3 regions of the Rhizobium sp. SVR5-9E genome follow, and region 3 is predicted to be linked to each of the others. Evidence: predicted binding sites of a transcription regulator. Region 3 holds the regulator's gene; each other region holds the start of a gene.
The links. Region 3 encodes LexA, which represses DNA repair genes until DNA is damaged. Its sites were predicted from a motif close to TGTTCNNNNTGTGTTCNG; they were not measured.
Positions count from the first base shown of each region.

Region 1 (10,498 bases), on a different contig from region 3:
GCGGTCGGCTATATGGATCCGGGCAACTGGGCGACCTCTCTCGCTGGCGGCTCAAAGTTCGGCTATGCCCTGCTGACAGTCGCGCTGCTCTCCAACCTGATGGCGATCGTGCTGCAATCGCTCTGCGCCCGCCTTGCCATCGCCTCGGGCCGCGATTTGGCGCAGGCCTGCCGGGACGCCTATCCGAAATTTATTTCCGTGCCGCTCTGGGCGTTTGCGGAAATCGCCATCATCGCGACTGACATCGCCGAGGTGATCGGCACGGCCATTGGCCTCAACCTGATCTTCGGCGTTCCGCTGGAACTCGGCGTCTTGATCACGGCACTCGACGTCTTTCTCATTCTCTATCTGCAAAGGCTCGGCTTCCGCTGGATCGAAGCCTTCATCATCACGCTTCTCGGCGTCATTGCGCTATGTTTCGGCGTGCAGATCTTCCTGGCCGATCCTGAGTGGGGCGCTGTCGTGAGGGGCTTCTTCCCGACGACCGAGATCGTCAGCAATCCGGAAATGCTCTATCTGGCGCTCGGCATTCTCGGCGCGACCGTCATGCCGCACAATCTCTATCTGCATTCAGGCATCGTGCAGACGCGCGCCTACGGCCACACCCTGCCGGAAAAGCGGGAAGCGCTCACCTATGCGACGATCGACTCCACCTTCGCGCTGTGCTTTGCGCTGCTGATCAATGCCTCGATCCTGATCCTGGCGGCCGCCGCGTTCAACGCCAGCGGCCGGACGGATATCGTCGAGCTCGGCGAGGCGCATTCGCTGCTGTCGCCGCTGCTCGGCCTCGCGATCGCACCGACGCTTTTCGGTATCGCGCTGCTCTGCTGCGGCCTGAATTCGACCGTGACAGCGACGCTTGCGGGCCAGATCGTCATGGAAGGTTTTCTGAGGATCAAGCTCCAGCCATGGGTGCGCCGTCTGATCACCCGCGCGATCGCCATCGTTCCGGCCGCCTTCGTGACGATCTGGTACGGCAACGAGGGGACTGCGCATCTCCTGATCCTGACGCAGGTCGTGCTCAGCCTGCAGCTTTCCTTTGCGGTTTTCCCGCTGGTGATGTTCACCGCCAGCAAGGCGAAGATGGGCGCGCTCGTGGCGCCGCGCTGGCTGAGCGGCATCGCCTATGCGATTGCCGTCATCATCGCCGGGCTGAACATCAAGCTGCTGTTCGATTTCGTGACCGGCTGAGCCTTGGATAGGCCGCACGGCCATTATTCAGATCGTCCACGAAGGGGGAGAATTTATGCGTACCCTCTTCGTGCATGATGAATGGCGCGCGCAGCGAAAGCCGCGCGCGCGATCCTTTGATCGCCGTCACCAGAATGCGTACGGCATTCTCGCCCTCGCGCGGGTGAATGGCGGTAATTTCGATACCGCCGAAACGTCTGCCGCAGGCTGCGATGACCTCCGCGATCGATTCGGGGCGGGCGATGAGTGACAGCTGCCCGCCGGGCACCATGATCGCGCCCGCCGTGCGTATCCAGCTTTCGAAAAGACCGTCAGTCATCGCATGCGCTTCGGCTTTCAGGGCATCCGGCGTCCGGCGGTCACCGGCATCGTTGAACGGCGGATTCATGATGACGTGGTGAAAAATCTCGTCGGTCAGGCCCGCTTCGTTTCGTGCCTTTGCCGTCAAGGTCACATCCGCCTCGACGACCGAGACCCGGTCTGTCATATGGGCATTCTCCGGCAAGGCAATACTCCGCCGCGCATAGTCGGCCATTTCCTCCGAACGCTCGAAAAGCACGACCTCGGCCTTCGGCAGCCGGGAGGCGACGGCAAGCCCGGCCGCACCCGCGCCGGCGCCGAGATCCGCGACTTTGATCGCGCGGTCATCGCAGACCAGCGCGGCCAGCAGCATGGCATCCATCCCGGAGCGATGCCCCCTGCCCCTCGGCTGGACGACGTGAAAGCCGCCGCGGTGGAAGGCATCGATCGTGTCGAAAACCCCGGTCATAGCCGCATCATTTCACGATGCGCAATTCGTCAGCCAGGCCGGCATCGGTCAGGATACGGCGGGCCCGATCGGCATCGTCGTCATCAACAAGCAACCGCCGCGGCAGCATGCCGAGGGAGCCTTCGAGGATGCTCATGCCCTGATCGGCCACGAAACAGTGAATTCCCGCATCCTTTAGAAGGCTTTGCGCATACGAGAGCAAGACGGGGTCATTGGCACGGATAAGTTCATGCATTTACGATCAAATCCCTTTCAATTCTGTGCTGCGCGACATTTCACCTCTTGCCGCTTCAATCGCCCCTTTCTATTGTCAATCGTAACGAGTGAACAGGAGTCCGGGTCGTTGGGCGTGGTCATACCGCTTGAAGAAAGCAAAAACAAACTGGCATCCGTCAAGCCGTTGGTCGATCTGACCAAGGCCGATATGGAGCGGGTCAACCAGCTTATCCTTTCGAAGGCCGGGTCCGATGTCCAGATGATACCGGAAGTGGCGAACCACCTGATCTCCTCCGGTGGCAAGCGCTTGCGCCCCATGCTCACGCTCGCCTCGGCCTGTCTCTTTGGGTACAAGGGCGAAAACCACATCAAGCTCGCGACATCAGTCGAATTCATGCATACGGCGACGCTGCTGCATGACGATGTCGTTGATGAGAGCGACCTTCGCCGCGGGAAATCGACGGCGCGCATGATCTGGGGCAACCAGGCAAGCGTCCTCGTCGGCGACTTCTTGCTCGGCCAGGCCTTCCGAATGATGGTCGATGTCGGTTCGCTCGATGCGCTTGACGTTCTCTCGTCGGCCGCTTGCGTCATTGCCGAAGGCGAGGTGTTGCAGCTTTCCGTCGCCAAGAACATGGAGACGACGGAAGACGACTATCTTTCGGTCATCCGGGCCAAGACCGCGGCACTCTTTGCCGCTGCCGCCGAAGTTGGCCCGATCGTGGCAGACGCCGGCAAATCCGGCCGCAATGCGCTGAAATCCTATGGCATGAACCTCGGGCTCGCCTTCCAGCTTGTCGACGACGCGCTGGATTACGGCGGCAAGGCAGTCGACCTCGGCAAGAATGTCGGCGACGACTTCCGCGAGGGCAAGATCACGCTTCCGGTCATCCTCGCCTACCGCCGTGGCACGCAGGACGAGCGCGCTTTCTGGCGTGACGCGATCGAAGGCGGCAACGGCACGGATGCCAATCTCGAAAAGGCGCTCGGCCTCATCACCAAATACGGTACGCTGAACGACACGATCGCCCGGGCGGTTCACTACGGCACGATCGCGCGGGACGCGCTTGCGCCTCTTCCCGATACGGCGTGGAAAGCCGCGCTATTGGAAGTTATCGACTTCTGCATCGAGCGGGTCAACTAAATCAAACATCTTTGATCGCGGCTGAATTTCTTGCAGGACCGCTTCAAAAAAGCCATCCTATTGTGAGTCAGTCTTCTCAACTGATTTCGCAGCCGGTCGGAACAATCGGCTGCCTTGAAGAAAGGTTTTGTAATGCGGCAGAGATTTGCCATCCGTCTTTTTTCGAGCGCGGCACTTGCAGCGGTCCTTTCGCTCGGAGCGCTTGGTGGCGTCAATGCCGAAGAGGCTGCCAAGACGGACGCTGCCAGCAACACGGTGGTCTTCGACCCGGACACGGTCGGCACCTTCTCGGGCGCCTTCCTCGCCGCCCGCACGGCCGATGTCGATCACGACTACAAGACGGCCATAGAGCTTTACAAGAAGGCCTTGCAGATCGAACCGGGTAATCCGGAAATCCGTCAGCGCCTGATGATTTCGCTGCTGTTGAGCGGCGACATCCAGGAAGGCGTGAAATATGCCAACGACCTGAAGAAGGATCCCACCGTCGAGCGTATCACCACCGTCGTCCGCGCCACGGACGCGATGCGCCGCGGCGACTACAAGAACGCCGAAGCGATCCTGAAATATAACGGTCCGAACGACCTCGACCGGATGATGAACGACCTGCTGCTCGCCTGGGCGCGCGTCGGCGCCGGCCGCAACAAGGAAGCGCTGTCGATGGTCGAGAAGATGAAGGGCCCGGAATGGTTCAGCATCTTCCAGAACTACCATGCAGGTGCGATCGCCATCGTGACGGGCAATGTGTCGGCAGCGCGCAGGCACTTGAACGATGCAGTGCTGGACAAGGAAGGCGGTGCGACGGCGCCCGACACCTTCATGCGTGCGGTCATGGCGCTGGCCCGCCTGGAAGCCTCGCAGGGCAACAAGCAGAAGGCGCTCGATGCGATCTCCGTCGGAGACAACATGCTGCCGAACTATGCGCCGCTGAATGCGCTGCGCCAGAGCATCGAAAAGGGCGAGAAGCCGGAGCAGCAGGTACGCAATGGCCCCCAGGGCGCGGCTGCCGTTCTCTTCTCCATCGGCGCCGCGCTGAACCGCGACGGGGCCGAAGATATCGTTTCACTCTATCTGCAGACTGCCAATGCGCTCGATCCGAACAGCGCCGACACGCTGGTGCTTCTCGGCGGCATCGCTGAAAAGCAGGAACAGACGGACCGTGCCATCGAGTTCTACAAGCGCGTGCCGGAAACTTCTCCGATGCGGCGCATCTCCGAGCTGCAGCTCGGCCTTGCGCTGGCGCAGGGCGGCAAGACCGACGAGGCACGCAAGCATCTGAAGGCGCTGATCGATTCCGATCCGAAGGACATCCGCTCCTATCTTGCCTATGGCAGCGTGCTCTCCGACGCCAAGGACTATCAGGCGATGGCCGACAATTACGACAAGGCTGTGGAAATGATCGGCCCGCTGCCGGGCCGATCCGACTGGACGGTCTTCTTCCAGCGGGGCATCGCCTATGAGCGGCTGAAGAAGTGGGATCAGGCGGAGCCGAACTTCCGCAAGGCACTCGAACTCAACCCGGATCAGCCCCAGGTTCTGAACTATCTCGGTTACTCCTGGATCGACATGAACCGGAACCTCGACGAAGGCTTGACGATGATCAAGAAGGCCGTCGAACTCAGGCCTGACGACGGCTATATCATCGACTCGCTCGGCTGGGCGTATTATCGCCTGAACCGCTTCGACGACGCCGTTGGCGAGCTGGAAAAGGCTGCCGAAATCAAGGCCGGTGATGCGACGATCAACGACCATCTTGGTGACGCCTACTGGCATGTCGGGCGCAAGCTGGAGGCCGTCTATCAGTGGAATCGGGCGCTGAGCTCCCAGCCGGAAGAAGCCGACATCCCGAGGATCAAGGATAAGATCGCCCACGGCCTGACGGTGGAGACTGATGACACCAAGGCTGTCGACAAGAAGCAGCCGGATCCGGCGCCTGTTTCGCCGCCGGTTGCCGACAAGAAGTCCTGATGCGCCATGCCTGACGCGGGCATGAGCGGCGGTTTCGCCGTCACCGAAGATGCTCTCGCAAAAATCAATCTGGCCCTGCACGTGACGGGCCAGAGGCCGGACGGCTATCACCTCCTCGATATGCTGGTGACCTTTGCACGTCATGGCGACAGACTGGCTTTCGCACCCTCCCCGGCCGATGAATTGACGATCAGCGGGCGGTTCGCGCCCGCGCTCGGCATCGACCCAGGCGGCAATCTCGTGCTCAAGGCGCGCGACATGTTGCGGCAAGCGGCACTTGCGCAGGGCGACCATGCGCCACCGGTTCATATCCATCTTGAAAAGAACCTGCCGATCGCCTCCGGCATCGGCGGCGGTTCAGCGGATGCCGCGGCGGCACTGCGTGGTCTCCTGCGGCTGTGGAGCATCCGTCTGCCTGGCGACATTTTGTCGGCGATTGCTGTCAAACTCGGGGCCGATGTTCCCATGTGCCTGACGAGCCGGCCGCTGATTGCGCGCGGGATCGGCGAAAAGATCGAGGCCGTTGCTCTGCCGCCTTTTGCAATCGTGCTCGCCAATCCGCTGAAGGCGGTCTCGACGCCGGAGATTTTCCGACTGCTCACGGAGAAACACAACCCGCCGCTCGATCTTCGAACCGGCGACTGGCTGGCGACGATCGAGGCGAACCGGAACGATCTGGAGCCGCCGGTGCGCAAACTTGTCCCAGAGATCGAACAGGTCTCGACCTTGTTGAAGCAAGCAGGCGCGAAATTTGTCCGCATGTCCGGATCCGGCGCGACGTGCTTCGGCATCTTCGGCTCGATCGAAGCAGCCGAAGCTGCTGCGGCGAAGCTTCACAGCGAACGGCCGGACTGGTATTTCCAGGCAACGGAAACGCTTTCTGGAGACTGATGATGGCGGGTATCGACGAACAGCGGCCTTTCATCCCCGTCGGCATCGCGGTGCTGACCGTTTCGGACACGCGCACGCTGGCGAACGACAAGTCCGGCGACACGCTTGCCGCGCGGATCACCGAGGCCGGTCACAAGCTGATGGATCGCGCCATCGTGCCCGACGACAAGGCGGCCATCGCAGCCCAGGTCAACGCCTGGACGGAAACCGACGGCATCGACGTCGTCATCACCACCGGCGGTACCGGCTTTACCGGCCGGGACGTCACGCCAGAGGCGCTGGAGCCGCTTTTTGAAAAGCGCATGGATGGCTTTTCGGAAGTCTTCCACCGCATTTCCTATGACAAGATCGGCACATCGACGATCCAGTCCCGAGCAACGGCGGGTGTCGCCAAGTCGACCTTCATCTTCGTGCTTCCCGGCTCGCCGGGCGCCTGCAAGGATGCGTGGGACGGCATTTTGAAGGCTCAGCTCGACTACCGCCACATGCCCTGCAATTTCGTGGAGATCATGCCGCGGCTCGACGAGCACCTGAGGCGCGGGACGGCGAAGTAGAACGGCAGGGTTGTTGCCGCAGCGCCAAGGGTAACGGCCTGCGATGGCTATGTGTGCACGCTGGGTAGAGAGGGCATCGTTTGCCACTGCTCGCCCGACAACAAGAAGCAGCTGATGCCGTGATCGTCCGTGATGATCAGCGTCCAGGTGCCGCTCTCAGCAGCATAAACCTCAAGGACTGCGTTGTGGTTGATTTTGCCGACCGCCGTGAGCTTTTCGGAAAAGTTCCTATCCAGGAAATCGATGACCTCGGATCGGCCCGCGCAGGTACGCATCGTCTGCGCCGTTGCCGAATGCGGATGTGCGACCACCAATATTGTCGCGATGACGCCCAGCAGGCCGTGGAACATAGTGCGTAGCACGACGCACCTCCTTTCGCCGGAAACCCGGCAGAAGAGGAGACTTCCGCTGACCTGTTCTGCCGTCCGCCGGCATTCCATGGTCGACCGCCGCGCGGCTAACGCGTCGGCGGCACCATGGAAGAATTATAGCGCAAAATCGTATTGAGCGCCATGTTTGTGCGCCAGCTACTATCGCGCAGCGCGGGCAACCCAGGACGGAATCAGTTCGCTCGAAAGCTGGCGCAGCTTCTGCCCTTTGGCGAATTCCGAAAGATGCATTCCGCTTCTTGCGGTGGCGATCGCCTGCTTTTTCGGCAGGAGGAGCCCGAGTTCCAGCGGCGGTCGCGAACGGCCGACGCGCTCGAAGAACGGGCGCTTATAACCCCGAGAGGCGGTGAAGCGCGCCGGCCCCTTGTTGAGCGAGACATACTCGGCGATCTCGTCTATCCAGCCGGCTTGCGGTCTCGCACCAGGCTCCACGAAAAGCAACCATTCGCCGCGCGCCGCGCGCAATATATCCGTGATATCCCACTGCGAATGAAACCGGCACCCCGCTGCATCCGCCACCCCGGACGTGCCGTCGCGCGAGCCGTGATCAAGTACGACCACGTCGCTTACAAGCCCTTCGACCGCGCCGGCGACCAGCGCCGACAATGTCTGCGCCAGCTCGGGCTCCTGATCCTGGCACTCAAGAACAACCGTCAACATTGCCTATCTATAATGCGGTGCACAAATATTTGCCAGCACCACTTTTCCTCATTTTGTTCTTGCAATGTTCTCCTTTTGCCGATAGGAATTTAATCATCGAAAACGGAAGAAGGCAACGTCTTCGCCGCAGGAGAATCCGATGAACGAACAGTCCCTTGCAGGCCAGGCCGCGTTTGCGCCTGCCAATACGGCAGATATTGCCGAGGCGATGATTGCCTCGTCGGGCCTCCGTGTCGAGGTGGATCGACGCCGCGGCCGCGGGGCCGGATTGAATCCGAGCGGACGTTTCGAGCCGCTGCGCCGCGAGGCTTTCGATGATGGCTGGCAGACTCTTGAAGAGCTGCCGCCCTTCGAGACGGAAGTGCAGATCGAAAAGCCACGCACGGCGATTACACGTAACGAATCGCCGGATGTCCCGTTCGACCGCTCGATCAATCCCTACCGCGGCTGCGAGCATGGCTGCATCTATTGTTTCGCCCGGCCGACCCACGCCTATATGGGGCTTTCGGCAGGTCTCGATTTCGAAGCAAAGCTTTTTGCCAAGCCGGATGCGGCCAAGCTTCTGGAACGTGAGCTTGCCAAGCCGGGCTACAAGCCACGCGTGATCGCGATCGGAACCAATACCGATCCCTATCAGCCGATCGAGAAGGAATGGCGCATCATGCGCCAGATCCTCGAAGTGCTGAACAAGGCGAACCACCCGGTCTCGATCGTCACCAAGTCAGCGCTGATCCTGCGCGACATCGACATCCTGCAGGAGATGGCAGCGAAGGGTTTGGTGCGCGCCTCGCTCTCCGTGACGACGCTCGACCGGAAGCTTGCCCGCACAATGGAGCCGCGCGCTTCGACGCCCGGGCGGCGCCTGGAGGCGATCCGGGCCTTGACGGAGGCGGGTGTTCCGACTTCGGTGATGGCCGCACCGGTGATCCCGGCGCTGAACGATCACGAGCTGGAACGTATCCTCGACGCGGCGAAGGCCGCCGGCGCGCTGGAAGCAGGCTACGTGATCCTGCGCCTGCCGCTGGAGGTCGCTCCGCTTTTTCGCGACTGGCTCTTGCAGAATTATCCGGACCGCTACCGGCATGTGATGTCGCTGGTCCGCTCGATGCGCGGCGGCAAGGACTACGACGCCGAGTTCGGCAAGCGCATGAAAGGCGCCGGACCCTACGCCTGGCAGATCGCCCGCCGCTTCGAGATGGCGACGAAGAGGCTTGGTATGACGAGGCGCAGCATGCCGCTTCGCGACGATCTCTTCGTGCCGCCCGATGGCAGTGGCGTGCAACTGTCGCTCCTCTGAGAGGATACGGCATCGGATACGCGGCGCATGCGCTCGCGTGACGTGCGAAGCTGAGCGGCAAACAAGCCGTTTGAATTGGCAGCCGGGCAAGGCTGCAGGCAGTTAACAGTTACCCAGCAGGAGGCCGCCGCCCTCGGCCCCTGCCGCCGCGGCGGGTCCCCTGCCCTCCCGCGGCCCAAGCCCCCCGGTACGCCGCCCTGATCCGGGGGCTTGCAGGAAATCGGGTTGGCGTGCGAGATTCAGTCCATGAAAGCTCGCACGTCACCCGATTCTCCTCTGCTTTTCGAAGAGGTGCCGCTCGTTCCCGACTTCAAGTTGGAACTGAAGGCACGCAGGGCCGGCCACTGGCCGGTCGCAGGCGCCGACGAAGCAGGGCGCGGCCCCCTTGCCGGGCCGGTCGTTGCCGCCGCCGTCATTCTCAATCCGAAGCGCATCCCCGAAGGGCTGAATGATTCCAAGCAGCTTTCGGCGCAAAGGCGCGAAGAGCTCTTCGTACAGATCCTGGCAACGGCGACTGTTTCGATCGCATCGTCCAGTGCCACGCGGATAGACCTCACGGACATCCGCAAGGCAAGCCTCGATGCGATGCGCCGGGCGATCTGCGGCCTCGCGATCCAGGCGAACTATGTCCTCACTGATGGGCTCGACGTCCCTCCCGGATTGGAATGCCCCGGGCAAGCAGTCGTCAAGGGCGATGCGCGCTCGGTTTCGATCGCCGCGGCTTCTATCGTCGCCAAGGTGACGCGCGACCGGATGATGGCACGTGCGGACGCCGTCTTCCCGGCCTATGGCTTTGCCGCGCATGTGGGCTATGGAACGGCGCAGCATCGGGCCGGCATCGAGCGGCATGGTCCCTGTTCGCTGCACCGCATGAGCTTCCGTCCGCTCCGCAGAGACGGCATCGTGATCGACGAGGAGTTGATCCTCGAATAGAAAAGGCCGGGCAAAACCCGGCCTGTTCGATTTCAATCCGCGCTGATTTCTTAGTTGAGGCGTGTCTTCACCGCGCCGACGGCATCTTTGAAGAGATCGGACTGAACCGTATCGGCTTTCTTGGCAAGAACCGTTTCAGCCGCGGTGATCGCCAGGTCGACGGCGGCCGAACGGACGGCCTTCATCGCATCGGCTTCAGCCTGCTTGATCTTCTGCTCGGAAATCGCGTTGCGGTTGGCGACGAACTCTTCCGTCTTCTTCCTTGCCTCGGCGGTCAACATTTCGGCTTCGCGCTGGGCTGCGGCGAGAATATGTTCCGCCTCCGCTTCCGCCTCCTTGCGCTTGCGCTGGTATTCGGCCAGCAGATGCTGAGCCTCCTCGCGCAGACGCTTGGCTTCGGCCAGCTCATTGCGGATCCGGTCGGCACGGTCGTCGAGCGACTTTGCCATGATGCCGGGAACCTTCAGATAGACCATCAATGCCAGGAAT
Region 1 covers NZ_JBNDHS010000010.1:59,017-69,514, reverse strand. The annotation lists gene ACPYOJ_RS07925 (Nramp family divalent metal transporter) at 1-1,191, shown strand, start outside; gene ACPYOJ_RS07920 (tRNA1(Val) (adenine(37)-N6)-methyltransferase) at 1,160-1,960, opposite strand; gene ACPYOJ_RS07915 (putative signal transducing protein) at 1,968-2,195, opposite strand; gene ACPYOJ_RS07910 (polyprenyl synthetase family protein) at 2,304-3,320, shown strand; gene ACPYOJ_RS07905 (tetratricopeptide repeat protein) at 3,453-5,285, shown strand; gene ACPYOJ_RS07900 (4-(cytidine 5'-diphospho)-2-C-methyl-D-erythritol kinase) at 5,292-6,176, shown strand; gene moaB (molybdenum cofactor biosynthesis protein B) at 6,179-6,730, shown strand; gene ACPYOJ_RS07890 (hypothetical protein) at 6,778-7,080, opposite strand; gene ACPYOJ_RS07885 (glycosyl transferase) at 7,261-7,779, opposite strand; gene ACPYOJ_RS07880 (PA0069 family radical SAM protein) at 7,919-9,076, shown strand; gene ACPYOJ_RS07875 (ribonuclease HII) at 9,323-10,009, shown strand; gene ACPYOJ_RS07870 (F0F1 ATP synthase subunit B) at 10,060-10,498, opposite strand, start outside.
Region 1: a site for LexA is predicted at 7,834-7,851, ahead of ACPYOJ_RS07880 (PA0069 family radical SAM protein). Genes of this name have one in related genera too.

Region 2 (10,498 bases), on a different contig from region 3:
CAATCTCGTGTCCGGCGTCCACCAGCGTCCGCAATGTCGGGACCGAAAAGTCCGGCGTTCCCATAAAAATGATGCGAAGCGACATCTTTTCTCGCCAATCAAGTGTTCAGCCGTTTCAACAGCCAACGAGCCGGCTTGGCCGAAGTCTCGACCAGGCTGCTTTAGAGCACCTTCGACTTCGCCGCCTTTGTGAACTTCTTGATCACCATCTCCCGCTTCAAGCGCGAAATATGATCGATGAAGAGGACGCCGTTCAGATGGTCTATCTCGTGCTGCAGGCAAGTGGCGAGAAGGCCATCGGCCTCCGTCGCCTGTTCCTTGCCGTCACGATCGAGATATTTGACCGTCACCGCGGCGGGGCGCTCAACCTCGGCATAGTAATCCGGAATCGAGAGGCAGCCCTCTTCGTAAACCGATCGCTCGTCAGAAGACTTGATGATCTCCGGATTGATGAAGACCTGCGGCTGCTTTTCCTCGCCCTCGCGGGAAACGTCGATCACCAGCATGCGGCGCGGCACCCCGATCTGGATTGCGGCGAGGCCGATGCCGGGGGCGTCATACATCGTTTCCAGCATGTCGTCTGCAAGACGCTTGAGATCGGCATCAACTCGCTCGATCGGCTTGGAGACCTGTCGGAGAACGGGATCGGGAAGAATGATAAGTGGCTTGATGGTCATGGCGTTCCCATAGCCTATCTTTTCCGGCTAGGGAATTATTCTGAAATCCCGGAAGGCGCTTTTTTGCGCAGCCCTCCGGAATTTTGCCGTATTCGGTCAAGCGGCGCGGCGGGATGCCAGCGCCTGGCGCTCCTGAGAGCGGATATTGAAGCGCTGCAACAACGCCACGAGGTTGTCGACCTCAGCGCGCAGCCGCCGGGTTTCCGCCGACGTATGTTCAACCATGCCGGAATTCTGCTGGGTGATCGTATCCATGTTGCGGATCGCGATGCTGACTTCGTTGACCCCCGTTGCCTGATCACGCGCGGCCGCCGCGATATCTGACACGAGACGGTTGATGCCGTCGATGCGACTGATCATATCGCCGAGAGCCTCGCCCGTGCTGCTGACGATGCCGACGCCCTCATTCACCTGAATGGAGCTTTCGGAGATCAGGTTCTTGATCTCCTTGGCGGCATCGGCCGTGCGCTGCGCAAGCTGACGCACCTCCTGTGCGACGACCGCAAAGCCTTTGCCCGCCTCGCCCGCACGCGCAGCCTCGACACCGGCATTAAGCGCCAGAAGGTTTGTCTGGAAGGCAATTTCATCGATGACACCGATGATCTTAGCAATCTCGGTGGACGACTTTTCGATGCCCGCCATGGCTGAGACTGCACTTGTCACGAGTTCGCCGGAGCTCTTCGCTTTCTGCTGCGTCTCGCGCACCGCGCCGGACGCCTTTTCGGCATTTGCCGCCGTCTGGGCAACGCTAACGGAGAGCTGCTGGAGGGCGGCGGAGCTTTCCTCGACACCGGCGGCCTGCTGCGCCGTACGCAGTGCCAGATCGTCCGTTGCCTTCGAGATTACATCCGCGCCGCTCTTGATCTCGCCCGAACTGCTGCGTACCGAGGCGAACGAGACACGAAGGGCCGCAACCGCCCGGTTATAATCCTCCGCCATCTGGCCGAATTGACCCGGAAGGTCCGCTGGCAGCGTCGCTTCGAGATCGCCATTCGAGAGAGCTTCCAGTCCCCGGCGCAGGTGCGCAAGCGCAATTGACTTGTCCTCTTCCGCCTTGGCACGCTCTTCTTCCAGCGCCCGGCGCTTCTCATCCAGCGTCTCGAGATAGACGGAGATGGAATAGTCCATGTCCAGCATGCCGGCCTTGATCACCGCGGTGAGCTTTTCGGCAAGCACCTTGCCCTGCTGGCGGCCGAAGCGTGACGGCCACTGCTTTTCCATGATGCCTTTGACGAGTTCCGACATGACGATCGCGTAGCCGCCGATATACCAGCGCGGCTCCAGGCCAATCCGGGCATGCGTTTTGCCGACTGCCTTGACGCCGTTCACGTAGCTATCGTCGAAATTGCCGCCGGCGAGGTTTGCCCAGTGATCCTCCTGGCGCTTCTTGGCATGGTTGACATGGGTCTTATCGGAAAAGAAGCTGGCAACGGCAGGCGTCCTTGCGATCTTTCCGTAGAATTTTTCCAGAGCGCCGCCAACCAGCTCGCCGATAACCGGCCGCAACTCGCGCATCATCTTACGTGCCTCGCCGTCGAGGCCGATAAAATCGAGACGCTGCTTGAGTGCGTTTTCGGATTGCTGACTGGTCATGATGTATCTCTGTCTGGCGCTTGGGCGCGATAAAGGTTTGTCTCGAAAGGACAATTCGAAAATATAGTTGAGCATTAGTTAACCCAGACGATTATTTCAAAGAGCTTCAAGTCGCAGACCCAGCGATATTTTGCATCGCAATCTGCGCTGTGGATCTGTTCACGTTTTGATCTAGCCATTGCTGCCGAGTTTGTTATTGTGCCGGCATGACCAATGTTACCGACTCGCTGACAATTTCGCTCGCTGGGCTCAGCCCAGCCATGCTTGCCCTCGCAGGTGGCACCATCGCCGCCATCGTTTTAGCGCTGATTTTCCTGCTTTTTAGAAGCAGCAGCCTCCGCCGCGAACAAAATGAGGAGGCGGCGATGAGGGCCGCCGAGGCGGACGCCCGCATGGGCGAACTTCTGAAAATCCAGGCCGAGATGCAGGGACGTATCTCAACCATGGCCGAGGTCTTCGGGACACGCCAGGCCGAGCTCAATCAGGCTATCAATCAGCGCCTCGACGGCATGTCTCAGCGTGTGAGCACGACGATCAGCGAGCAGACGAAGTCGACGCACGAGAACCTCCAGCGCCTGCAGGAGCGGCTGGCAGTCATCGATGCGGCTCAGAATAATATCCAGACCCTGGCGAAGGATGTCGTCGGACTTCAGGCCATCCTCTCCAACAAGCAAACGCGCGGCGCTTTCGGACAGTCGCGCATGGAGACCATCGTCGCCGATGGGCTACCGATGGGCGCCTATGGTTTCCAGCAGACGCTCTCCAACGGCTCCCGCCCCGACTGCACCGTGCGCATGCCGAACGGCGCACCGCCGCTGGTCATCGACGCCAAGTTTCCCCTCGAGGCCTGGAATGCCATTCGCGACGCGGGCAATCCGGAGGCAACCAAGCTTGCCTCGCAGCAGTTTCGCCGCGACATGGAAATTCATATCCGCGATATCTCGGAAAAATATCTTATCCAGGGGGAAACGCAGGACACTGCCTTTCTCTTTGTTCCTTCGGAATCGATCTTCGCTGAAATCCATGAGAACTTCGAACCGGTCGTGCAAAAGGCGCATCGTTCCCGCATCGTCATCGTCTCTCCCTCGCTGTTGATGTTGTCGATCCAGGTTATCCAGGCTGTCCTGAAGGATCAGCGCATGCGCGCGCAGGCGCACGTCATTCAGGGCGAAGTCGCCACCCTCATGGATGATCTCGGACGGCTCGACGAGCGTGTTCGCAAGCTGCAGACCCATTTTTCGCAGGCGCAGCGGGATGTTGATCAGATCATCACATCGACCGACAAGCTCACGAAACGTGGCGCCAAGATCGAGGCGCTGGAATTCGAGGGAGCGGAAGCGCTCAAGGAGGAGCGTGAAAGTGCGCCTGCGGCGAAGTCGGTCGAAAGCCGCACCGGTCTCTTGAAGCTTAGAGTGGTTGACGAAGAGTGAGGCCATCGGGCACTGTCGCCTCCAAATAAAGGCTTGGACGGAACACCCTCATGATCACAGTTTTCGGCTCCATCAACATGGACCTTATCGCCACGACTGACCGGCTGCCCAAGCCCGGTGAAACGGTGGCGGGCAGCGGGTTCGCGACGGCGGCCGGCGGCAAGGGAGCCAATCAGGCACTGGCCGCACAACGCGCCGGACGGGTCGTGCATATGGTCGGCGCGGTCGGCAAGGACGAGTTCGCCGCTCCGGCGCTGGCGCTTCTTGATCAGGCCGGGACGCAGCTTGCGGGCGTCAAGCATGTCGACGGGCCGACCGGCACCGCACTGATCCTCGTAGGCGGAGACGGCGAGAACATGATCGCCGTTGTCCCGGGTGCAAACGGCACCCTTACCGCCTCGGACGCCGATCGCGCGCTTGGCGCGATGCGCGACGGCGATATTCTTGTCTTGCAGCTGGAAGTGCCAGGTTCGGCCGTCGAGCGCGCGCTTGCCGCCGCGCGCGGGAAAGGCGTAACCACCATCCTCAACCTCGCTCCCCTCACTGCCGATGCCCCGCGTCTCGGACGTCTTGCCGATATCGTCATTGCCAACGAAACGGAGTTCGAGCGCCTGGCCGGCCAAGACGGCATGAACACGGCCGACCGTGAGGCGGCACTGAAGCGCCTGCATGGAGAGACCGGCCAGACCTTGATCGTAACGCTCGGCGCCGAGGGCGTCATCGCCATCCGGGACGGAAAAATCCTGCGGGCACAGGGGCTCAAGATCGAACCCGTGGACACGGTCGGCGCCGGCGATACCTTCTGCGGCTATTTCGCCGCAAGCCTCGATGAGGGCGTGGATTTTCACAAAGCACTGCGCCAGGCAGCGGTCGCCGGATCGCTTGCATGCCTCAAGGCTGGAGCGCAGCCGTCCATTCCACTGTCTGCCGAAGTCGCAAACAAGATATAGCCTTGTCTGTTTCAACCCCCACTCGCAGAAAGCGAGTCTAGTCAAGGCATTAGCAGCCTGAATCCATAGAGTTTCATTCAAATTTAAGAGGTTTCCGGCCATCATTCTGTCGATCGCCGGGCCTCTTCTAGCAGCCCGGCAACTCAGGGCTGCTCCATGACGGCGCGGCATATCCATGCCTGTGCCGGAGAATGCGCCTCCGGTGCGTCGCTCCCGCCGAGGCACCATGTTCATCTTTCGCATGAAGTCGCTAGCCGCAAAGCTCATCCTGATCACTGGCGCGGCCATCGCGCTCGTCTTGTTGGTCTCCAATCTCTATCTGATCGATCAAACGCGCGACCGCGTCCAGACTCTGACGATGGATCAGGCCGATCTCGAAGCCAAATCGATTGCCAACGAGATCGCCGGCGCTGTTGGCGAACTCGGCAGTGCAGCCCGCTCGATGTCGGGCGTCCTCGGTCGCGGTCTCGACGGCAAGGACTTTGATCGCAAGGGCATGATCAATGTTCTCAAGGCCAATCTCGAGCAGAACGCTTTCGCCTTCGGCAGCTGGTTCTGCGAGCAACTCGGCGCTTTGGACGGCAAGACGACGGAGATCGCCAACAACCTCGACGAGGGCACGAACAAGAATGGCGCCTTTTCGCCCTACTGGTCGAAGACGAAGGACGGCGCCATCCAATTTTCGACCTTTGACAACGATTATACAGCCGAGTGGTGGAAGCTTGCGGCTGAGAGCGGCAAGGGCGCCATCACGGCGCCGTATCTTGCAGAGGGCACGGACGTCCCGACGCTGCTGACCTCAATCGCCTATCCAGTCATATCCGGCGGAAAGATGGTCGGCGTCGAAGGTGTCGATATCTCGCTGAAATCGCTGACCGACAAATTGCAAGCCCTGCATCCCTTCGGTTCAGGCCGCGTCAACCTTCTCGCCCAGAACGGTAACTGGATCGTTGCGCCGCAGCCCGATCTCATGTCCAAGCCTTACGGCGAAGGCGATGGCGCGACCGAGGTGAAGGCAGCCCTTTCCTCGAACACGGCCGGTGTCGTCAGAAACCTGACTTTCAATGGCAACGAACCTTTCGATCGGGTCGTCTATCCGTTTGCAGTCCCCGGCCTCAATGCGACTTGGGTGGTGCTTGTCGACGTGCCGCATAGCGCCATCAATGCACAAGTCCAAGCCCAGACTTACATCATGATCGCGGCCGGCATCGTTGTCCTCGGCGCAGTCCTGCTGGCGCTCTATTTCGCCGTGCGCGGTCTTGTTCAGAACCCGCTCGGCGGCCTCGTCGCCAGTGTTCGCGCGCTCAGCAACGGCAAGTACGAGGAACCGGTGGCCGGTCAGGATCGTGCCGACGAGATCGGTTCGGTTGCCAAGGCCCTCGAAGGGTTCCGCTTTGCACTTGCCGATACGCAGCGCCTGGAAGCAGAAGCGAACGATCAGCGCCATGCCGCCGAAAGCGAGCGCAGCCGCTCGGAAGCCGAACGCCAGGATGCCGTCGCTCTCCAGCGGCAGATCGTGTCTGTCGTAGGCGCCGGTCTTTCCGAACTGTCGCAAGGCAACCTCGGCCACCGCATCACGGTGGAGTTCCCGGGTGAATACGCCAAGCTAAAGGAAGATTTCAACGGGGCTCTCGCAAGCCTCGAGGAAACCGTCAACACGATGAACCTCAGCGTCGTAAACATCGGCTCGGGCACGAGCGAAATCAGCAACAGCGCCTCGGACCTTGCCAAGCGTACGGAACAGCAGGCGGCAAGTCTGGAAGAGACCGCCGCCGCCCTCAACGAGCTGACGGCGCAGGTCAATTCCAGTGCGGAGAATGCACGCACGGCCGCGGATAATGTCAATCTCGCCTGCGAAGACGCGGAAAAGTCCGGCGAAGTCGTACAAAAGGCAATTGCTTCCATGCAGGGCATCGAGCAATCGTCGACGGAGGTCTCGCGGATCATCGGCGTTATCGACGAGATTGCCTTCCAGACGAACCTCCTGGCGCTGAATGCCGGGGTCGAAGCCGCCCGTGCCGGCGAGGCAGGCAAGGGCTTCGCAGTGGTCGCACAGGAAGTCAGAGAGCTGGCGCAGCGGTCCGCCAATGCCGCCAAGGAGATCAAGACGCTGATCAACACCTCGGCCGTCCAGGTGAAGGAGGGCGTCGAATTGGTCGGCCGCGCCGGCGGCACGCTGCACAAGATTTCCGAGCAGGTCATGAACATCAACGGGCTCATCCGGCAGATTTCAGCCTCCGCCAGCGAACAGGCGATCGGCCTCAAGGAAATCAACCAGGCCATGAACCAGATGGACCAGGTCACCCAGCAGAATGCGGCGATGGTGGAAGAGGCGACGGCCGCCAGTGTTGCGCTCAACGACGAAGCGCAGACGCTCAACGCTCTCGTCCTCCGCTTCCGCGTGTCGGGTCAGAGCAATGCGAGCACGCTACGCTCGACGGCACAGAAGATGCGCTCCGCTGCAGCGCCGGCCCCTGCCTACCGTTCCGCGGCTCCAGCACCGCGCCGGCCTCTTCCGCAGTCACACGGCTCGGCAGCCATTGCGCAGGACGATTGGGAAGAATTCTGAGCGATCAGCTTCCGCAAACGAAGAGAGGCGCCTGAGCTCAGGCGCCTCTCTTCGTTTAGGCCATCAACTGCCGCTCAGGCGGCGTTCGATGCCTGCTCTTCGTTGAGGAAGGCATAGATCGCCGACGCGGAATCGGTGGCGCGCAATTTCGCGACGAGGTCCTGATCGCGAAGCACGCGTGCGATGCGCGAGAGCGCCTTCAGGTGATCCGCCCCTGCCCCTTCCGGAGCAAGGAGAAGAAACACCAGATCGACCGGCTGATCATCCAGGGCTTCGAAATCGACCGGACTTTCCAGCCGCGCAAAGACGCCTACGATCGAGCGCACGCTCGGAAGCTTGCCATGCGGAATGGCGATGCCGTTACCGACACCCGTCGAGCCGAGGCGCTCGCGCTGCAGAACGATGTCGAAAATTTCCCGCTCGGAAAGCCCGGTAACCTTGGAGGCCTTTGCGGCCAGCTCCTGAAGCAACTGTTTCTTGGAATTTACCCTTAGGGCGGGAATGATCGCATCCTGGTGCAGCAGATCTGCCAATGCCATTTCTTTTTCCTTTTGTCGCCGAAACCGGATGATTGGGAAACGGCGCCGCCGCCGCTACCCATCACCCGGATGTCAGCTCTTGATATTGGCTGCGTCGATCCAGCCAATATTACCGTCATGCCTGCGGTAAACGATGTTCAAATGTTCCTTGCCCGGGCTGCGGAACAGAAGCAGCGGTTCGTCTGTCATATCGAGCGCCATGACGGCGGTCGCAACAGACATGGTCTTCAACTGCTTCGTGCTCTCGGCAACAATTGCCGGGGCAAAATCGTCGGGAACCTCTTCTTCATGGTCCGGGACAGCGTCCATCACCGTATAGGCGACTTCGGCTGACCCGTTAAGATGGTTTCCGGCATGGTGATCCTTGAGCTTGCGCTTGTAGCGGCGCAGACGCTTCTCGATGCGCTCCGAAGCGGCCTCGAATGCCAGCTGCGGATCCATTGCCTCTCCTGCTGCATGCAAAACCACCCCGCTATCGAGATGAAGCTTGCAATCGGCGGAAAAGCGCGCACTCGATTTCTCGACAATCACCTGCCCAGAATATCCTCCGTCGAAGTACTTCGTGATGGCCGTGTCCATTTGGTCCTCGATCCTCTGACGAAACGAGTCACCAATTTCCATATGTTTACCGGATACACGCACACTCATGGAGTTTCCCTTCTTATAAGTGGTTGCGGCACCAGTTTACGCCAAGGCTACAGCTCATCCAAGCACTTCGCGCAAACTCAAGCAAGATCGGCTTAAGTTGCGTGCTTCAAGCGCCCTGAGGATGATGGGGATAAGTCTGAACGCTTCACAGCGCCAATTGCGGCGGCCTTCTAGCGGCACGTTAACAAAAAGTCAACGGCCGGGCGTGTCACATATTTGGATGCACTGATAGGGTTGATCTGGCATGGCTTTCTAAAAGCCGGAAACCTTCGCCAAAGCTCGCTTCTCACGCCGCCGTTGAACGGAAGAGGGTATGTTCATCGCTTCCCGGTATTTTGCAACCGTACGGCGAGCGAGATCGATGCCCTCCTTCTTCAGTATGTCGACAATGTCATCGTCGGAGAGGACAGCATCCGAACCCTCCTGCATGATCAGGGCGCGGATCCTATGGCGAACCGCCTCGGCCGAATGACTTTCACCGCCTTCCACCGCACTGATCGATACCGTGAAGAAATATTTGAGTTCGAAAAGGCCACGCGGCGTCAGAATGTATTTGTTCGAGGTGACGCGGCTGACCGTCGACTCATGCATTTTGATTGCATCGGCAACGGTCTTTAGATTCAGGGGCCGCAGATGGTCGACGCCATGCATCAGAAAGGCATCCTGTTGACGAACGATCTCGCTGGCCACCTTCACGATCGTCTTTGCGCGCTGATCGAGGCTGCGCGTGAGCCAATTGGCGTTCTGAAGGCATTCCGACAAGAATGCGTATTCGCTGGAGTTCTTGCTCACATTGGCGAAATAGGACTGGTTGACCAGCACGCGAGGGAGTGTATCCGGGTTCAACTCCACCAGCCAGCCGCCATCCGAAGACGCCCGCACGACCACATCCGGCATGATCGCTTCGGAAATGCCCGTCTGGAAGCTGCTACCAGGCTTCGGATTCAGCTGGCGGATCTCCGCGAGCATGTCGAGCAGGTCTTCCTCGTCAACGCCGCAAAGCCGCTTGAGCGTCGCAAAATCGCGCCGTGCCAGCAGTTCGAGGTTGGAGATGAGCGCCTGCATGGCGGGATCGAAGCGATCTTTCTGCTTCAGTTGGATCGACAGGCACTCGGCCAGGTTGCGAGCGAAAACGCCGGGCGGATCGAGCGTCTGTAACGCGGCAAGAACATGTTCGGCCGTCGTGAGATCGGCGTTCAACCTGCCGCCGATCTCAGCAACGTCGCCCTGCAGATAACCAGCCTCATCGAGCTGGTCGATCATCTGCTGCGCGATCAACCGGTCAGCCATATCCGGCAGAATGAATGGAACCTGTTGCGCGAGGTGATCCTTGAGCGAAACCTGCCCTGCAACAAAATCGTCGAGATCGTAATTCTCGCCGTCGCCGCTTCCCGGCATCGACTTCCACTGACTGATCAGCTCCGGTGCATCAACCCGCGCCGGCGCTCCATCGTCCTGAAAGACGTTCGCATAATTGGCGTCCAGCTCTTCTTTCAGCCGGCTGCCGTTACCCTCGGTACCGTTGTCGTACCAGTCTCCGGAAAGCGCATCGGCGCGGTCGTCATCCGGCTGGCGTCCGTGCGCCTCATCCTGCGGGTCGTAATCACTGCCGGTTTCCGCATCATCTGACGGAAATTCGAGCAACGGGTTTTTCTCGACTTCCTGGGCAATGAACTGGACCAGTTCGACATGCGTCATCTGCAGCAACTGGATGGATTGCATCAGTTGCGGCGTCATGACCAACGACTGGTTCTGTCGCAGGAAAAGATTGGCTGACAAAGCCATAGCCGACGCGAAACTCCCGTTCATTTTCCCGGGAAACCACGCCTGAACAATCGTCCGGGCCGCGGAAACCAACTTGGCCCAAAAATTGCTTTTTTATCCTATTTGGTCAAGCGCCAGTATGACAGGAAGGCGAATTTCGATCGCCTTAGATCCTGTCAGAGGCTGAATTTATCGCCCAGGTAGAGCCGGCGCACTTCAGGATTGTTGACGATGTCGTTCGCCCGGCCGTGCGTCAGCACTTCGCCAGCATGGATGATGTAGGCGCGATCAATGAGACCGAGGGTCTCGCGCACATTGTGGTCGGTAA
Region 2 covers NZ_JBNDHS010000013.1:76,903-87,400, forward strand. The annotation lists gene fmt (methionyl-tRNA formyltransferase) at 1-85, opposite strand, end outside; gene def (peptide deformylase) at 162-677, opposite strand; gene ACPYOJ_RS09485 (methyl-accepting chemotaxis protein) at 774-2,270, opposite strand; gene ACPYOJ_RS09490 (DNA recombination protein RmuC) at 2,477-3,700, shown strand; gene ACPYOJ_RS09495 (ribokinase) at 3,751-4,650, shown strand; gene ACPYOJ_RS09500 (methyl-accepting chemotaxis protein) at 4,877-7,219, shown strand; gene ptsN (PTS IIA-like nitrogen regulatory protein PtsN) at 7,294-7,758, opposite strand; gene hpf (ribosome hibernation-promoting factor, HPF/YfiA family) at 7,831-8,406, opposite strand; gene rpoN (RNA polymerase factor sigma-54) at 8,659-10,191, opposite strand; gene lptB (LPS export ABC transporter ATP-binding protein) at 10,347-10,498, opposite strand, start outside.
Region 2: a site for LexA is predicted at 2,427-2,444, ahead of ACPYOJ_RS09490 (DNA recombination protein RmuC). Genes of this name have one in related genera too.

Region 3 (10,498 bases):
GGTCCATCGGACGGATGGTGCGAAGATCGATCAGTTCGACGTCGATGCCGAGCTTTTCGAGTTCAGCCGCGGCCTTCGTGGCATAGGTCATCCCGATGCCCCACGAAACGACGGTCGCGTCCTTGCCTGGACGATGGATGCGCGCCTTGCCGATCGGCAGCACGAAGTTGTCGAGCTTCGGAACGTCGAAGTGCTGGCCGTACAGGATTTCGTTTTCAAGGAAGATGACCGGGTTCGGATCACGGATCGCCGCCTTGAGCAAGCCCTTCGCGTCTGCCGCCGTGTAGGGCATGACGACCTTGAGGCCCGGAACATGGCTGTACCATGCGGCATAGTCCTGGCTGTGCTGCGCGGCAACGCGGGCAGCGGCGCCGTTCGGGCCGCGGAAGACAATCGGAGCGCCCATCTGGCCGCCGGACATGTAAAGCGTCTTGGCAGCGGAGTTGATGATCTGGTCGATCGCCTGCATGGCGAAGTTGAAGGTCATGAACTCGACGATCGGCTTCAGGCCGGCCATCGCAGCACCGACGCCTACGCCGGCAAAGCCGTGCTCGGTGATCGGGGTATCGACGACGCGGCGCGCGCCGAATTCCTGCAGAAGGCCCTGGGTCACCTTGTAGGCGCCCTGGTATTCGGCAACTTCCTCACCCATGACAAAGACGCTGTCGTCGGCGCGCATTTCCTCGGCCATCGCGTCGCGTAATGCTTCACGAACGGTCATCGACACCATTTCGGTGCCGGCCGGGATGTCCGGATCGCTCGGAACGGTCGCCTTCGGCTCAGCGGGAACCGGGGCAGCGGCGGCAGGCTTCTCTTCGACTTGCGGAGCGGCAGCGGCCGGCGCGGGCTGGGCAGCAGGAGCGGCCGAAATGTCGGACTCCGACTCGCCATCCTGCAGGAGGACCGCGATTTTGGCATTGACCTTGACGTTTTCAGTGCCGGCCGGAACCAGCAGCTTGCCGATAACGCCCTCGTCAACGGCTTCGACTTCCATCGTCGCCTTGTCGGTTTCAATCTCGGCGATCACGTCGCCGGAGGTGACCTTGTCACCTTCCTTCTTGAGCCACTTGGAAAGCGTGCCTTCTTCCATCGTCGGAGAGAGGGCGGGCATGAGAATATCGATAGGCATGGGTTCCCTCCCCGATTAAAGCAGAATGTCGGTGTAGAGCTCGGATGCATCCGGCTCCGGATCGTTCTGGGCGAAATCGGCGCTGTCGGCGACGATATCGCGGACGTCCTTGTCGATCGCCTTCAGATCGTCTTCGGAAGCCCAACCTTTCTCGATAAGACGGGCCTTTACCTGCTCGATCGGGTCCTGCTCGGAGCGCATCTTCTGCACTTCTTCCTTCGAGCGGTACTTCGCCGGGTCGGACATCGAGTGACCGCGATAGCGGTAGGTCAACATTTCGAGGATGATCGGGCCCTTGCCGGAACGGCAATGCTCCAGAGCCTCGTCCGCAGCTGCCTTGACGGCGCGGACATCCATGCCGTCAACCTGGATGCCCGGAATGCCGAAGCCCGAGCCGCGCAGCGAGTAGTTCGACTGTGCCGTCGCGCGGGCCGTCGAGGTGCCCATGGCATAACGGTTGTTTTCGACGATATAGATGATCGGCAGCTTCCAGAGTGCTGCCATATTGAAGCTCTCGTAAACCTGGCCCTGGTTTGCAGCACCGTCGCCGAAATAGGCGACACTCACAGAGTCGTTGCCACGATACTTGTTGGCGAAAGCGAGACCGGTGCCCAGCGAAACCTGTGCGCCGACGATGCCGTGGCCGCCGTAGAAGTTCTTCTCTTTGGAGAACATGTGCATGGAGCCGCCCTTCCCTCGGGAATAGCCGCCCCGGCGTCCGGTCAGTTCCGCCATGACGCCGCGCGCGTTCATGCCGGTTGCCAACATATGGCCGTGGTCACGATACGCGGTGATAACCTGGTCGCCTTCCTTCTGCGCCATCTGCATGCCGACGACGACGGCTTCCTGGCCGATGTAGAGGTGACAGAAACCACCAATAAAACCCATGCCGTAAAGCTGGCCGGCCTTTTCCTCAAAACGGCGGATCAGAAGCATCTCGCGATAGGCTTTGAGCTCCTCGTCGCGATTGAAATCAGCAACGGGGCCACCATTAGAGGCCTTGGCTACGGATTTTGTGCTGGCTTTACGGCTGGAAACGGTCGCGTTCTTTCGCGGCGCCATTCAACCCTCCCTATGGGTTTGTCGTTTATTGGGTGGCGCGTACCATAGGGAAGAAATATAGCCACAGCAATGCCATAAATGCATGGCTCGTATTCTGAGGTAAACTACTGATAATACTCAAAAATCGTCGATTAACCGATTTTCGGTTAATTGGCGTAGGAATTGAAGATCACGATCTCGTCGGCGCGCGACATATTCAGCTGGTAGCGCGCTTTTTCATCCAGCATATCCTTGTCCAGCGAGCCGTCGCTCAACAGCGCGACCTGCTGCTCGAGATGTTCGCGCTTCGCCTTGAGCGCCGCGAGATCGCGTTCGCGGGCAATGCGGCGCTGTTCGAACACTTCCGTCGCGCGCAGACCGTAGTCGCCGTGAATGCAATGATAGCCGAAGTAGGAGAGAAAGGCGACGGTCATCGCCGGAACGACCAAACGGCCGATCTTTTTCTTCTTATGATGCTTTGTCCACATACGCACACTTGCTCTGACGCATTACCTAGTCCGATCAGCCTACCCCCGAGAGATTAACCGTCCGTTGACTATGAATTTTCCGGACAAGAAAAACCCGCGCCGGTCGGACGCGGGTTTCAAATCGTTGAGTTCTAAGCGCAATCAGCCGCGGATGATCGAACGGCCGGCATAGCGGGCCTGCGGGCCGAGGCCCTCTTCGATGCGGATCAGCTGGTTGTACTTCGCCAGACGGTCGGAGCGCGACAGCGAGCCGGTCTTGATCTGACCGCAGTTGCTGGCAACCGCGAGATCGGCAATCGTGGAATCTTCGGTTTCGCCCGAGCGGTGCGACATGACGGCGGTATAAGCCGCCTTATGCGCGGTGTTGACCGCATCCAGCGTTTCCGTCAGCGAGCCGATCTGGTTCACCTTGACGAGGATCGAATTGGCGACACCCATGCGGATGCCGTCACGCAGGCGCTCCGAGTTGGTGACGAAGAGATCGTCGCCAACCAGCTGGCACGTCTTGCCTGCAAGGTCGGTCAGAGCCTTCCAGCCGTCCCAATCGTCTTCAGCCATGCCGTCTTCGATGGAGATGATCGGATACTTGCCGACGAGTTCGGCGAGGTATTCGGCCATGGCGCCGGATTCCAGCGTGCGGCCCTCGCCTTCAAGCACGTACTTGCCGTCCTTGAAGAATTCGGTCGAGGCGCAATCGAGACCGAGGAAAATGTCTTCACCCGGCTTGTAGCCGGCTTTCTCGATCGACTTCATGATGAAATCGAGGGCTTCGGGCGCACTCTTCAGACCCGGTGCAAAACCGCCTTCGTCGCCGACGTTGGTATTGTGGCCCTGAGCCGACAGTTCCCTCTTGAGGACGTGGAACACTTCCGAACCCATGCGCACAGCTTCGCGGATCGAATCGGCGCCAACCGGCAGGATCATGAATTCCTGGAAGTCGATCGGGTTGTCGGCATGGGCGCCGCCGTTGATGATGTTCATCATCGGGACGGGCAGCAGATGGGCGCTGGCGCCGCCAACATAGCGGTAGAGCGGCAGACCGGCAGCCTGGGCGGCGGCCTTGGCGACGGCGAGCGATACGCCGAGGATGGCATTGGCGCCGAGGCGCGATTTGTTCGGCGTGCCATCCAGTTCGATCATGATGTTGTCGATCTGGATCTGGTTCTCGGCGTCGATGCCGCCGATCGCATCGAAGATTTCGGTATTGGCGGCCTCGACGGCCTTTTCCACGCCCTTGCCGAGATAGCGCTTGCCGCCGTCGCGAACTTCAACGGCTTCGTGGGCGCCGGTCGAAGCGCCCGACGGCACCGCCGCCCGGCCCATGCTGCCGTCTTCGAGATAGACATCGACTTCAACGGTCGGATTGCCACGGCTGTCAAGAATCTCGCGGGCAATAATGTCGGTAATTGCAGTCATGGTTTCTCCTGCTCGGTGGCGGTTAAATCGTTTGAAATCGTCTTAATCGAAGACGCGCAAATTACAATGGCGCTTTGAGCGTCCTCCGCTGCAGCGATCGTACGTGGCCTATTACACGATCATGTCAGACTTTTGAACGTCAGTTCTTCGCGATTGCGTCGAACGCCAGCAGCTTTTCGAGAAGCCGCGGCATGTCCTTCAGATGGACCATGTTCGGGCCGTCGGACGGGGCGTTGTCGGGATTCTCATGTGTCTCGATGAAGACGCCGGCAACACCGACGGCGACAGCGGCGCGCGCCAGCGTTTCCACGAATTCGCGCTGCCCGCCTGACGAACCACCCTGCCCGCCCGGCTGCTGCACCGAATGGGTAGCGTCGAAAATCACCGGCGCGCCCATCGCCGCCATGATCGGCAGTGAGCGCATGTCGGAAACCAGCGTGTTGTAGCCGAAGGAGGCACCGCGCTCGCAAAGCAGGATGTTCGGATTGCCGGTCGCATTCAGCTTGCCGAGGACGTTCTTCATATCCCACGGCGCCAGGAACTGGCCCTTCTTGACGTTGATTGCCCGGCCAGTCTTGGCGGCGGCTACCAGAAGGTCCGTCTGACGGCTGAGGAAGGCAGGGATCTGCAGGATATCGACCACCGTAGCGACTTCCGCGCATTGCTCTTCCGTATGGACATCGGTCAACACCGGAAAACCGAACTCCTTTTTCAGATCGGCGAAGACTTCCAGCGACGTTTCAAGCCCGATGCCGCGCTGGGCGGAAAGCGACGTGCGGTTCGCCTTGTCGAAGGACGACTTGTAAACGAGGCCGATGCCGAGCTTCTTGCAGAGTTCGCTCAAAACGCCGGCGACCATGAAGGCGTGCTCGCGGCTTTCCATCTGGCAGGGACCGGCAATCAGCGACAGCCGGCCGCTGTTGGAAAACACAACGCGCCCGGCGCCTTCGCCGACTGCGACTTCGGAGTTGGTATTGCTCATGGGGTCTCCTCAAAGGCGAAGATTGCACCCTGGCCGGGCGCAGGCTTCACCAGAACTCTGTTGCTGATGCGTGTATAGGTCATCCCGTTAGCAGCCAGAAGGGCCTCTGTCACGGTAATATCTCGGGTGCGGAAAACGATGGCGCTGCCGCGGAGCCCCTTGTCGGCCAACGGCTGTGCGACATCGAAATAGGCTTCCATCCCCTCCTGAGACAGCAGACTGATTTTGACGTTGGGAGTTGTGACTGCGAGGCCGAAACTGGTGCTCTCTACCTTTGCCCCGGACGCCGCCAGTTGGACGAAAGAGCCAAACGCTTCTGGCTCCGGCGCGCTTAGCACGACCTCCCGAATACCGGCTACGCCATTTTCGTGTTTTTCCAGCGCGTCATGGTTGGCGGGAAAGGCATTGATGCGCTGGCAGGCAAAGAGAAAGAAATCCGGCGCCCTGAGATCGGCCGCAAAAGCGAGCTTGAAGGCGCCGGTCGATTGCGAGCCATCCGGCATTTCGATCGGACGCGAAAACTCCAGCATGTCGCCGCCGCTCTGCCTGGCATTCATGAAGGCAGAATGATCGGCGTCCGCATCCTCTGTGCTAAAAGCGACCGCAGAAAACCCGTCATTGCCGCACCGGAAGCGAAAAGCCTGGTCGCGCGCCACAAAAACATTGCCCCCGCGCACGGATGTTTCACATTTCTTCGCATTCTCGATACCAAGCGGCTCGAGATAGGTCTTGTCGGCAAAGAAGATGCAAGCGTTCTCCGTTCCGAACGGGTGGCCGCCCTCTGGCGCAATGGTAAATCCCAGCCTTCCCAGCCGCTCGCGCGCCAGGTCGATGTCCGTGACCGGTAGGACAAGGTGATCCAGTGGATGAGGCATCGGGCGCGTCTCCATTTTTCCAGTGCTCCAGATTTGCGCGGCCTGTTCCCCCGATGCAAGCTGCAAGCGGTGACCCGGCAAACAAAAAGTCCCAAAATGAATGCACTTCAGAAAAAGTTTTACCGAAATTTAGGTACTTGCGGAACACATATGGAACATATAGTGTCTGTTCTGGCTTTGTTTCACGAATCTGGGGTTAAACTTCGATGCTGACGCGCAAACAACAGGAGCTTCTCCTCTTTATTCATGAGCGGATGAAAGAATCCGGCGTCCCGCCATCCTTCGACGAAATGAAGGATGCGCTGGATCTCGCCTCCAAATCCGGCATCCACCGCCTGATTACGGCGCTTGAGGAGCGTGGTTTCATTCGTCGCCTACCGAACCGGGCTCGCGCACTTGAGGTGATCAAGCTTCCGGAGGCCTACAGCCCGAGCATTCAGCCGCGCCGCGGCTTTTCGCCAAGCGTCATCGAGGGTAGCCTCGGCAAACCGCAGCCGGTAGCAGCCCCGCCGAAGCCGGCGAACGAAGACAACAACAGTGCTGTTTCCGTTCCCGTCATGGGCCGCATCGCGGCCGGCGTGCCGATCTCGGCAATCCAGAACAATACCCACGACATCACCGTCCCCGCCGATATGCTGGGGTCGGGCGAGCACTACGCACTTGAGGTCAAGGGCGATTCGATGATCGACGCCGGCATCTTCGACGGCGATACGGTCATTATCCGCAATTCAAATACCGCAAACCCCGGCGACATCGTTGTCGCACTGGTCGATGACGAGGAAGCGACCCTCAAGCGGTTCCGCCGCAAGGGAGCCTCGATCGCGCTTGAAGCCGCAAACCCGGCATATGAGACACGTATCTTCGGGCCGGACCGCGTCAAGGTTCAAGGCAAGCTCGTCGGCCTCATTCGCCGCTATCACTAACCGGCAACGCATCCCCGGCAAATGTGCCACTGCGCCAATCATAGGCGCGGTGCCGGCTCCAGGGGCGGTCGAGTGTTTCGAAAGCGGTTGTGACGTCTGCGGCGCCGTTTCCAAAGCGTAACTCGACGGCGCCGGTTTTCCTCAGGGTTTCGCCGGTAAACAGCATTGCTCCGGATCGGCAGGTGCCGGACCGCAGCTTGACCGGCGTCACGACGATATCCGCTGTGTCGCAAGCCGGGCCGAAATAGGCCGCATTTTCGATCACTGCGAGGATGGAGCCGTTCTCGAGCTCTGCCGTGCACCAGGCTTTTTTGACGCAGGTGAAATGGCCTGCCGAAGCGGCGTTCCGCATCGCATCTCTTGCTTCTTCCTGTTGCGTCGGAGAAAGCCTCAATCTCTCCCCGTCTTTTGCCGAAGGCGGGGCCGAGGCGGTATCAAGCAATTTTGGCGGCCGGTGGTCATCGATAACCAGCGCTCGTTTCCACTGGTCGAAAATGAAATCCGGCGGGCGTTCGCGGTTGGAGGCGAGAGCGGATTGCCTGACGATTGCAACAAGACTTCCATCTTCGGCAATCACGACATCTGGCGCGGCTCTACCGGGCATGAGCGCAACGGCAAGCGTTGAACCGGCGATGATCGCTGTTCCCATATGCCTAAGCCGGGTGCGCAGCAGCGTGAGCAGCAGGAAGCCGGCGACCGCTGCCGGAAAATACCAGCCGGGCAGCCTGCCCACGCCGATGTCGCCGCCCCAGGACGACACCGTCTTGGCAACCGCGATTACGAGATCGAGACCGAAACCCACCACCTTCCACGGCAGCACGTCTAGCCCGAAGGGCATCAGCAGCATGGCAAGCAGGCCTGCAGGCATGATGACGAAGGAAATGATCGGCATGGCCGCGAGGTTGGCCGGCAGACCGTAGGCCGTCAGCCGGTGGAAATGCTCGATCGAGAACAATGCTGTCGAAAAGCCGCCGATGACGGATGTGAGCAGGATTCCGCCGAGAAAACCGGAAACGGAAACCAACAGCCGAAGCGATCGCATTTTTGAAAAAGGGCTTTCGCGCATCGGCCGCTCCTTCCAAAGCGCATATCCCGCGACCAGCGCCAGAGTGGCGGCAAAGGACATCTGAAAGCTCGGACCCATGATTTCGGAGGGCGAGATTGAGATGATGAGGAGTGCCGAAAGCGCGACATTGCGGAGGCTGATGGAGGGCCGGTCGAAGAAGACTGCAACCAGCATGATTGCCATCATGATGAAGGCGCGTTCGGCCGAAACGGCAAAACCTGAGATCAAGAAGTAGGCCGTCACCGCCGCCAGAGCACCCGCCGCCGCAATCTTTTTCGTCGGATAGGCCTGAGCGACACCCGGAAAGAGGCTGAGTATCGAACGGAATCCGACAAAGAAAATACCCGCCGACAGCGCCATGTTGAGCCCGGAGATTGCGATGATATGGGCAAGACCGGACTGACGGAGTGCCTCTGTCGTCTCGCTGGAAATTGCCCGGCGCTCGTCCGTCACCAGCGCGGCGGCAAAAGCACCGGTGTCACCGGGCAGGATCGACCTTATGCGATCGCCAATACTGCTGCGCAGGCGATAGAGCCATTCCAGCCAATTTTCGCCGAAATTTCGAGCGTCCTCCTGCCCCGGTGGCACCGGCACTGGCGCACCATAGAAAAAGCCGTTGGCGCCGATGCCGTCAAAATAGGTCTTGACGGCAAAGTCGTTCAAGCCCGGGAGCGCTGGCCCGGCCGGGGGCGTCAATCGCGCCCTGCCCTTCAGCCAGGTGCCGGTCTCGAACTCGGCTTTCCGCCCTCGTGCAACGACGGTAACCCGCGCCGGCGGCCGCTTCAACAACGGCTGCTCCGTGGCCCGGACAGATAGAACGTAACGCCATCCGCCGCGGCCATCGCCTTCCCGCCGCTCGACCCGGCCGGTCAGCGTCGTGGTCACGGCGGAATCGAGCATCAGCGTTGCCGCGCGCCGCGTCTCGAATTGCGCGGCCAATATGCCGCAAAGGATGAGCGCAAGCGCCGTCAGGACAGCGCGCAGCACCTCACGGTTGCGATTCGTCACGGCGAGCGCCGCAAGCATAAAAAACAGGCAGAGGCCCGAGGAGCGCATTGAAACGCCGCCGCCGGCGACAAACCAGATTGCCGCACCCAGCCCCAGAAAGACGGGCGCAAACAGCAGCCGTGCGCCATGCGCCGTTTCCTCGCCCGCCATCCGCAGAACAGAGGCCTGGAGATGTACGCGCATCTGGGGAACGGCAGCTAGCCGCGGGCGATTGTTTTGCGTGCGCTGCAAGTGCCATCGCGCAGCGTCGACCGGCGCGGGGAGACGTCCGCGCGGCAGCTTGTCTGCAACACCTGCTGACGAGCCGATGTGCGTTTCGCTCGTTCTCAACTCCGGCATGTACCCCAGTCCGGCAGCGCCTTAAAATACAACCAGAATGCCGTCTAGAGAGGGTTTCAGCAATAAATAAATGACGGAAAAAAGACAAACACATGCAGCCTGAAAAAGCCGAGCCAAGCATCGGCTTCCGCTATGCATTTCTGTCATCGCAGCAGTGCCCAAAAGTTGATACTGCGATGCACAAAATGACGTCACGGTAACTTGGCATTAGCGTCTCGATCATATAGCAATCGCTGAGGACGCTTAACCCCTGTGGCGCTTTTATGGCGCCGCCCCCGCCAGTTGGAGGATCACCATGACTGATCAAAGCGCAACAATCAAAATCGGCGAGAAGTCCGCCAATCTTTCCGTGAAAAGCGGGACGATCGGGCCGGACGTCATCGATATTGGTGCACTCTATAAAAACACCGGTGCCTTCACGTACGACCCTGGTTTTACCTCGACCGCGGCCTGTGAATCAAAGATCACCTATATCGACGGCGACGAAGGCGTTCTGCTGCATCGCGGATATCCGATCGAACAGCTCGCCGAACATGGCGACTTCCTCGAAGTCTGCTATCTGCTGCTCTACGGCGAATTGCCGACGGCTGCTCAGAAAAAGGATTTCGATTATCGCGTCACGCATCACACGATGGTGCATGAGCAGATGTCGCGGTTCTTCACCGGCTTCCGCCGCGATGCGCATCCGATGGCTGTGATGTGCGGCTGTGTCGGCGCGCTGTCGGCCTTCTATCACGACTCGACCGACATCACCGATCCGCATCAGCGCATGGTCGCAAGCCTGCGCATGATCGCAAAGATGCCGACGCTTGCCGCCATGGCCTACAAGTACCATATCGGCCAGCCCTTCGTTTATCCGAAGAACGATCTCGACTATGCGTCGAACTTCCTGCGCATGTGCTTTGCCGTTCCTTGCGAAGAATACACCGTCAATCCGGTTCTCTCGCGCGCCATGGATCGCATCTTCATCCTGCATGCCGATCACGAGCAGAACGCATCGACCTCGACGGTTCGTCTCGCCGGTTCCTCGGGCGCCAATCCGTTTGCCTGCATCGCAGCCGGCATTGCCTGCCTTTGGGGTCCGGCACACGGCGGTGCAAACGAAGCAGCGCTCAACATGCTTTCGGAAATCGGCTCGGTCGACCGCATTCCGGAATACATCGGCCGTGCCAAGGACAAGAATGATCCGTTCCGCCTGATGGGCTTCGGTCACCGCGTCTACAAGCACTAC
Region 3 covers NZ_JBNDHS010000005.1:5,255-15,752, reverse strand. The annotation lists gene ACPYOJ_RS04465 (pyruvate dehydrogenase complex E1 component subunit beta) at 1-1,129, opposite strand, end outside; gene pdhA (pyruvate dehydrogenase (acetyl-transferring) E1 component subunit alpha) at 1,145-2,191, opposite strand; gene ACPYOJ_RS04455 (FtsB family cell division protein) at 2,338-2,658, opposite strand; gene eno (phosphopyruvate hydratase) at 2,800-4,074, opposite strand; gene kdsA (3-deoxy-8-phosphooctulonate synthase) at 4,214-5,056, opposite strand; gene ACPYOJ_RS04440 (VOC family protein) at 5,053-5,931, opposite strand; gene lexA (transcriptional repressor LexA) at 6,138-6,854, shown strand; gene ACPYOJ_RS04430 (ComEC/Rec2 family competence protein) at 6,835-9,267, opposite strand; gene gltA (citrate synthase) at 9,563-10,498, shown strand, end outside.